One region of the Zhongshania guokunii genome, then DNA from elsewhere that is predicted to be linked to it. Evidence: predicted binding sites of a transcription regulator. Region 1 holds the regulator's gene; the other holds the start of a gene.

The links. Region 1 encodes PhoB, which activates phosphate uptake and scavenging genes when phosphate is short. Its sites were predicted from a motif close to TGTCATAAANNTGTAACA; they were not measured.
Region 2: a site for PhoB is predicted at 2,648-2,665, ahead of AB4876_RS04915 (phosphatase PAP2 family protein). Genes of this name have one in related genera too.

The regions. Positions count from the first base shown of each region.
Region 1 is NZ_JBFRYA010000021.1:18,240-22,668, reverse strand. Features, by position in the region: gene AB4876_RS17490 (NfeD family protein) at 1-364, shown strand, start outside; gene AB4876_RS17485 (SPFH domain-containing protein) at 411-1,259, shown strand; gene purU (formyltetrahydrofolate deformylase) at 1,280-2,134, shown strand; gene phoB (phosphate regulon transcriptional regulator PhoB) at 2,220-2,927, shown strand; gene phoR (phosphate regulon sensor histidine kinase PhoR) at 2,934-4,232, shown strand; gene AB4876_RS17465 (PstS family phosphate ABC transporter substrate-binding protein) at 4,334-4,429, shown strand, end outside.
Region 2 is NZ_JBFRYA010000003.1:169,470-173,898, reverse strand. Features, by position in the region: gene AB4876_RS04930 (PA3496 family putative envelope integrity protein) at 1-181, opposite strand, end outside; gene sthA (Si-specific NAD(P)(+) transhydrogenase) at 437-1,828, opposite strand; gene AB4876_RS04920 (class I SAM-dependent methyltransferase) at 2,003-2,623, shown strand; gene AB4876_RS04915 (phosphatase PAP2 family protein) at 2,724-3,251, shown strand; gene AB4876_RS04910 (MJ1255/VC2487 family glycosyltransferase) at 3,315-4,376, shown strand; gene AB4876_RS04905 (M14 family zinc carboxypeptidase) at 4,380-4,429, shown strand, end outside.

The DNA.
Region 1 (4,429 bases):
TGCCAGTGCCATTGCCGTCGGATTAGTGCTTGCGGTAGTTGAAATGAGTTTAGTCGTTCAGCTGTTGTTTTGGTTGACGTTATCCGTGGCGGATTTACTGCTGTGGTTTAAGTTTATTCATCCTAAAATGAAAAACCGCACGCTTTCTGGTATGTCGCGGGAGCAGGTGATTGGGCAAGAGGGCATGGTAATTCGTATTGGGCCGGAGGTGGAGCACGGTACTATGCGTTTTTCGATACCGGTGTTGGGCAGTGACGAGTGGCAGTTTATTTGCCGGGAGCCAATTTCGGTAGGCGATCGCGTGTGTGTGGAAGATATTTCAGGCAATACACTGATTGTGCGCGGTCCGCACGGTGGCGCCTAAGTAGGCATATGGCAAGTATTTAAATTCAAAGATAAGGAAGTGTGCGATGGATGGCTTGGCAGTAGTAATTGCATTGGCAATATTGGTGGTTATCACCCTGTTAAAAGGGGTGAAAACTGTCCCGCAGGGTTATAAACATATCGTTCAGCGCCTAGGTAAGTATCACGTTACTTTAAATCCTGGTTTAAATTTTATTATTCCGTATATCGATTCGGTGGCTTATAAGTTGACCACCAAAGACATTGTGCTGGATATTCCCTCGCAAGAAGTCATTACCGAAGATAATGCGGTGATTATTGCCAATGCGGTCGCCTATATTAATATTGTGGCACCAGAAAAAGCGGTTTACGGCGTTGAAAACTACACTTTTGCAATTCAAAACCTAGTCCAAACTGCGCTGCGTTCTATTGTTGGCGAGATGGCGCTGGACTCGGCGCTGTCGTCGCGGGACCAAATTAAAGCCAAACTAAAAGCCGCTATATCTGAGGATATTGCCGATTGGGGGATTACCCTGAAAACAGTAGAAATTCAGGACATAAACCCCTCGCCAACGATGCAGGCGGCCATGGAAGAGCAAGCGGCGGCAGAGCGCCAGCGGCGCGCTGCGGTGACTAAAGCTGAGGGTGAAAAACAGGCGGCCATTTTGGAAGCTGATGGCCGTTTAGAGGCCTCGCGTCGTGATGCGCAAGCCCAAGTAGTGCTTGCCAAAGCCAGTGGCGCCGCTATTTCGCTAGTGTCTGAGGCGGTGGGCAATGAAGAATTGCCTGTGCTTTATTTGCTTGGCGAGAAATACACCGAAGCGCTGCTGCGTTTGGCCTCTTCAGACAATGCTAAAACGGTGGTTTTACCTGCAGATTTGCCGCAGGCTTTGCGCGGTATATTAAATAAAGTCTAATGAAGGATTGAGCGTTTTACATGGATCATACTTATCGTTTAGTGATTAGCTGCCCAGATCGCGTGGGGATAGTAGCCCGCGTTAGTCAGTTTGTTGCAGAGCAGGGAGGTTGGCTCACCGAGGCAAATTATCACGCCGATGCCGAGAGCAATTGGTTTTTTATGCGTAATGAAATTCGCGCCGAATCACTGAAAGTGAGTGCGCAGGCCTGCCGTGCGGCATTTGCACCGATTGCCGAGGAGTATGGTATGCACTGGGCGCTGGTGGACTCTGCGGTTAAGCGTAAGGTGGTTATTTTGGCCAGTCACGCCTCCCACTGTATTGCCGATATATTGCATCGCTGGCACAGTGGTGAATTGGACTGCGATATTCCCTGTGTTATATCCAATCACGAAAACCTGCGTAGCATGGTGGAATGGCACGGTATCCCCTTTGAATACGTTGCTATTGATCCGCAAAACAAAGCACCCGCCCACGCTAAAATTATGGCCTTGGCCCAAGAATACCAAGCAGACTGCGTGGTATTAGCGCGCTATATGCAAATTATTCAGCCCGAATTTTGCCAGGCTTACGCAGGGCGAATGATCAACATCCATCACAGTTTCTTGCCGTCATTTATCGGTGCAAACCCTTATCAGAAAGCCTTCGATCGCGGTGTTAAATTAATCGGCGCCACCAGTCACTATGTCACCGAACGTCTCGATGAGGGGCCAATCATCGAGCAAGATGTAATTCGGGTTTCCCATCGGCACAGCAAAGACGATTTGGTTCGTCTTGGTAAAGATGTCGAAAAATCGGTGCTTGCTCGGGCACTGCGCAATCATCTCGAAGATCGTGTTTTGGTTCACGGAAATAAGACGGTAGTGTTTGATTAAGCTGGGAAAATTGGAAGTGTCATAAAATTGTCACTAAAAATCGTTTTAATGCAGCTTACAAATATCGCAAAAAAAGGTTAAAGGGATGACTGCAAGCACCATATTGATCGTCGACGACGAAGCTGCGATCCGTGAAATGATACGGGTAGGACTGGAGTTGGCCGGCTATGAGTGTCTGGAAGCGAGCAATGCGCAGGACGCACATGGCCTTATAGTGGATCGGCGACCTGATTTGGTGCTGCTAGATTGGATGATGCCGGTTACCAGTGGCTTGGAATTACTGCGTCGCCTGCGTAGAGATGAGCTGACCCGCGACCTTTTAGTTATTATGCTGACCGCCAAAGACGATGAAGACAATCGCGTGCAGGGCTTGGATGTGGGGGCCGACGACTACATTACCAAACCGTTTTCATCGCGGGAGTTAATGGCGCGAATTAAAGCTATAATGCGGCGCTCGACAAGTCGTGAGCAGGAGGAGAGCATCGAGGTCGCAGGCCTGAAATTAGACCCTAGCAGTCACCGGGTGTTTGTTGACGCCACGCCATTAGAGATGGGGCCTACCGAGTTTAAATTACTAAAGTTCTTTATGACCCACCAAGAGCGGGCGTATAGTCGCGGCCAGCTTTTAGATCAAGTTTGGGGAACCAATGTCTATGTCGAAGAACGCACAGTTGATGTGCATATTCGGCGGCTTCGCAAGGCGCTGCAGACCGAACTTCGCGACTGCGGCCTCTTAATTCAAACAGTTCGGGGAACGGGCTACCGTTTTTCCACCACGGGTGTTTGCGCATAGCGCGAAATGATGCGGTATTACAGCTGGAAGACAGAATTATTACGGCTTAGTGTGCCATTGCTTGCAATGGCCGGGGCCTGCGTTGTTTTTGACTTGGGGGTATTGCCCCTGCTGGTGCTCGCAATATTGATCTGTGGCCGTGTATTGCAGCAATTGCAGCGTCTGTCGGATTGGTTGTACAGCGGCACCGGCGAAGAGCCGCCGGAGGCAATAGGGATGTGGGGCCAAGTTTTTGATGTGATATACCAAATGCAGCGAGACTCTAGTCAAGACAGTGATCGCCTGCAGGCAATGATTGATTATTTACACTCTTCATTTGCGTCAATGTCCGACGCGGTGGTGATGCTCGACCCCCAGGGCAATATCGAGTGGTGCAACTCTTCCGCCCACGATTTACTTGGGCTAAGGCAAGAGGGAGATGCCGGCCGGCAGCTGGTTAATCTGCTGCGCAGTCCCGCCTTTTTACGGTACTTTGAGGCAGAGCGCTATCAGGCGCCACTGGAGATGAATTCCCCCGTAAATGGCATGATCAACCTCAGTATTAGTGTCAGTTTTTTTGGCAAGCGCAATCGTCTATTGTTTGCTCGTGATGTGACTCGAACCCACCGTTTAGAGCAAATGCGTAAAGATTTTGTTGCCAATGTCTCCCATGAGTTACGCACGCCACTCACTGTGATTAACGGTTATCTAGAGACTTTTTCTGAGCACGGTGGCGAAAATCCGCGCTGGGATAGGGCGGTAAATCAAATGCTGCAACAGTCGCGGCGGATGAATTTATTAATCCAAGACCTTATGTTGCTGTCGCGCTTAGAGTCGGTGCCAAAATTGGCTGATGAAAGTGTTATTCGCTTGCGGCCATTAATGGAAATGATTCGCGAAGAGAGTGAGACCGCAGCGAGTGGCTCGCGGAATATTGTGATTGAATGTGACGATAATATTGCAATAAATGGCAATGCCAATGAATTGCGCAGCGCTTTTTCTAATTTGGCGGTCAATGCTGCGCGCTATACCAGTGAAAATGACAAGATAATTTTGCGCTGGTATCAAGATGACTACCATGCCTATTTTGAAGTTGAAGACACCGGAATAGGCATTGAACCCCAGTATATCCCTCGTTTAACAGAGCGGTTTTACCGCGTAGATCAAAGCCGCTCCCTTGATACGGGCGGCACTGGGCTGGGTCTGGCCATTGTTAAGCATGTTCTTATTCGCCATCGAGCCGAATTGCGTATCCGTAGTGTGCCTAATACCGGCAGTGTTTTTAGCTGTGTCTTTCCCAAATCTGCAGCAGTAAAAGTGGCTTAAGCTGGCGGTAAAGGATATTTGGGGCTGTTGTCACAAAGTTGTCATAATTCGTCTATAAAGTGGCATCGTTGTAACAGCTTAATGGCTTTGGGAGTATCGAATTGAAGATCAAATATTTAGTAGCAAGTACGGTTGTGGCTTTGTCGTCAATGGGCGCGGTTGCCGATACGAGCGTAGATAGCAAACTGCCAGACTAC
Region 2 (4,429 bases), on a different contig from region 1:
GGTCGAAATCGTCCAACAAATCCAGTTCATCCATCAGGCGTTTGCGCTCTAAGCGCTCCTCGATTTTACGGCGGATACTGCTGTCGCGCCCCCCCATATCACGACGCTCGTCAAAGTCAGCGCCCGAGGAATCGTCGTCAACGATATCGTCGATATCATCATCTGCTAGGTCACTTGCCATTGCTTGCCCACTCCAGTACTACGTCGATACAGAATGAACACCTCGGCTAACCGTGGTGATTCAGGGCACTATTTATGATGATCTCGCGTATCTGTCAATAAAAATTTTCGACTATTTCATTGCGCCAATTTTTAGCTTTCGTCAAAGCCAAAACTCCTACAGCAATATCGCCAACAATCTCTCGCGGCAAGCGCTAGCAGCCACTAACTTTAGACAACCGGTGGTAGGTATATGTCACCACCGGCATTTATGCGATCACAGGCGGTTAAGGCCATTCAAAGCGGCAGTGCGGTAAGCCTCGGCCATGGTCGGATAATTAAATGTGGTCGTCACGAAATAGCGCAGCGTATTACCGCCATTTTCTTGTTTCATTATTGCCTGACCAATGTGGATGATTTCAGCCGCCTCGGCACCAAAGCAGTGAATGCCAAGAATCTCCAAAGTATCAACATGGAATAGCAATTTGAGCATTCCCACGGTCTCGCCGCTGATCTGGCCGCGGGCGGTGTCTTTAAAAAACGCACGCCCCACTTCATAAGGCACTTTGGCCTCGGTGAGCTCACGCTCGGTCAAACCCACTGAACTGATTTCTGGCAAGGTATAAATACCGGTCGGCACATCGTCAACAAATCGGCAGCTCTCTTTACCCCGCGCCGACGCAGCCGCTGAGCGACCTTGATCGTAGGCCGCGCTAGCCAAGCTGGGCCAACCAATAACATCGCCCGCCGCGTAAATATTTGGCACGGTGGTTTGATAGTGCTCGTTCACCACCAACTGACCGCGATGATCAGTTTCCAAGCCAATAGTTTCTAACCCCAAACCGTCGGTGTTGCCGCTGCGGCCATTACACCAAAGTAGCGCATCGGCATGCAAACGCTTACCAGATTCCAAGTGCAGCACCACTTCCTTGTCACTCACCTCTACCGACTTATACACTTCGCGGTGACGAATCATTACCCCGGTATTGCGCAGCTGGTAGCTCAGAGCATCGGAAATTTCATCGTCCAAAAACTCTAATAGGCGATCACGGCTATTGATGAGTTCGACCTTCATGCCTATACCAGAAAATATCGACGCGTATTCACAGCCAATCACCCCCGCGCCATACACAATAATTTTCTTGGGGGTATTATTCATTTTTAAAATGCTGTCGCTGTCGTAAACCCGCGGATGCTTAAAGTCGATATTGGCAGGTTGATATGGCCGCGAGCCGGTGGCAATAACCATCGTCGCTGCCGTAATGACGTCTTCTTGGCCATCTTCGCCCCGCACTGCAACAGTGTGCGCGTCTATAAAGCGACCAACTCCGTAAAGTAACGGAATTTGATTGCGGTGATAGAAGCGGCTACGCATTGCTACCTGGCGAGAAATAACCTCATTAGCATGACTCAGTAGGCGCGGATAAGTGAGGGTTCGAGGATCACCAATTTCGCGAAAAATAGGGGTTTGATTAAAGCGAATGGCCTGCCTAACCATATGGCGCAGGGCTTTAGAAGGCAAAGTGCCCTGGTGAGTGCAAGCGCCACCGACGGTCTCTTGCGCTTCAATCACCACCACACTACTGCCGTGTTTCACCGCATTAAGTGCGGCGCTTTCACCCGCAGGACCACTGCCCAATACCAACATATCGTAATCAAACTTTTTCACCACGGTCCTTCCTCGTATTTCGTAACACACCCAATACTGAGTCAGCGCTGTGCGATAAAACCAGCGCACCAACTCCTTCCGTATAAAATTGCGAGCATGAGCAAAATTACTCGCCAGCTTTGTATTCAAACCATAAAATGCACGCCACACTTAGCGCCAAGCAGGAGATTCTCCATGTCTGCCCCCACCCCCCACAGCCAGCAGTTTTATGGCGTTACCAGCTTGCTAGCCGCCCATCCCGATATGCGCAGACTCAAACGGCGCACCGCGGCTACCCATTTGCATGGCAATAAACTATGGGGCAGTGCCTATCTGTTGATGGACTATTTGCAAGAAAATCCTTTGCCGCTGGGGAGCCGCGTGCTAGAGCTAGGCTGCGGCTGGGGTTTAGCTAGCATATATTGCGCCAAGTACCAGCAGGCGGCAGTAACAGCGCTTGATGCCGACCCTGCGGTGTTTCCGTATCTGTCCCTATTAGCAGAGCATAATCAGGTGACGATCAACACCTTAACAGCTGATTTTACCGCGTTTAGCACTGAAGAACTCGGCGCTTACGACATTATTATCGCCAGTGATATTTGCTTCTGGGACGAGATGAGCGAAACCCTGTTTAATTTAATTGACCGCGCGGTGAATGCTGGGGTTAAACAAATCATCATTGCCGACCCCCACCGCCCGCCATTCATCGACGTGGCCGAAGCCTGTATAGACGAATTTTTTGCCGAACTTCTGCCCAGAGAAGTAACAACCAATCGCCGCCATCGCGGCAGTATCTTGCTAATAGAAAACGCCTAAACGCCTTGTTAAAAAAGCCCACTTTGTCTTAAAAGTGACATAGCACAGTCACACAAATGCAAACAGCGAGGCGTATGGTCTTAAGTGTGAGGACCATACTATGCGCTTAATACAGTCGATAAATCAGTTCGATGTGAGAATGTTTCTGGCCTGCGTAAATACTCGCCACCAGCAACATTTATCTCGTGTAGCCCGCAGTGTATCAAAAACTGGCGACGGCTACGCTCAACTCGGCCTTCCTATCTTGGTGTACGCCACAGGAGTGCAGCAGGGCTTAGCCTATTTTAGCGCAGTGCTAATCAGCTTTGCCGCGTGGTTGCCCGCTTATTGGGTATTAAAAAACACCTGCCGAAGACGGCGCCCACCGGCGGCCATTCCCGCCTTTAGCGCCGCCATCATCGCCTCAGATGAATTCAGTTTTCCGTCGGGCCACACCGCCGCCGCCTTTCTACTGGCAACAATGACCGTGCTGTTTTTTGGCATTATCGGCGCGCCGCTATTCATTTGGGCCACGGCCGTTGGTGCATCCCGCGTCATTTTGGGAGTTCACTTCCCCACCGACACCTTGGCCGGCGCCAGCCTCGGCATTGCCATCGCACATTTAGGCCACAGTATTGCGACCGTCTGACTGCCAGCGCCTGCGCCCAACATCAGCGCTCGCGCATTTTATTTACCCAGTAAGAGAATCTCTATGAAATTGCTTTACGGTGTGCAGGGAACCGGCAACGGCCATATCTCGCGCGCCAGAATGATGGCTCACCACTTTAGCCAACGCGGCATTGAGGTCCAATATTTATTCAGCGGCCGCCCGCCCGAACAGTATTTCGACATGGCCGCCTTTGGTAATTATCAGGTTTATGCGGGACTGACCTTTGTTACCGACAAGGGCCGTATCAGCAATTTAAAAACCGTACTCCAAGCGCAGCCTGTGCAATTTATTCGCGACCTGCGCAGCCTCGACCTCAGCAGCTACGACGCCATCATCACCGATTTTGAGCCCTTAACCGCTTGGGCTGGCCGCCTGCAAAACAAGCCAGTAATCGGCATTGGCCACCAGTACGCCTTTGGCAATGCCGCCGTACCAGAAAGCGGTGTAGACCTGCGCAACCGGCTAATTATGCGTTATTTTGCACCGGCAAAATTTCGCCTTGGCCTCCACTGGGATCGGTTTAACGCCGCCATCGTGCCGCCGATTATAAACCCCGCCGAACAACGCCAAACGGTGGCGGAACATGTTTTGGTCTACCTGCCTTTTGAAGACCAAGCAATTGTAAGCGCCGCGCTGCAAAATATTAGCGGCCAACATTTCATTCAATACGCGCCGCAGCTCAGCCATGCCGAACTAGGCAATGTTAGTCAGCGCCCCACCAGCTTGCACGGTTTTAAAAAGGACCTGTGCAGCGCCAAGGCGGTTATTTGCAATGCGGGCTTTGAATTAATTAGCGAATGCCTGCACATGGGCATACCGGCGCTGGCCAAGCCGGTGGCCGGCCAATCTGAGCAACTCGGCAATGCCGCCGCACTCCAGCAACTCAAATTAGCCACCGTGATGCCCGAGTTTAGCCAAAGCGATATTGAACGCTGGCTTAAGGCCATTCCCGCGCAAGCGCCCCAATACTACCCCGACGTAGCCGAGGCCATTTGCGACTGGCTACTGAGTAAGCAATGGCATAATAGCGACGCACTGGTCGCGCAATTGTGGCAGAGCAGCGGCGCTATTCGCGAGACCTACCCAGCCGCTGTGGCTGGCTAAACGATGCCGCAAAGCCAAATTTATACTGATTTTGACGCCACCAGCGACACCCC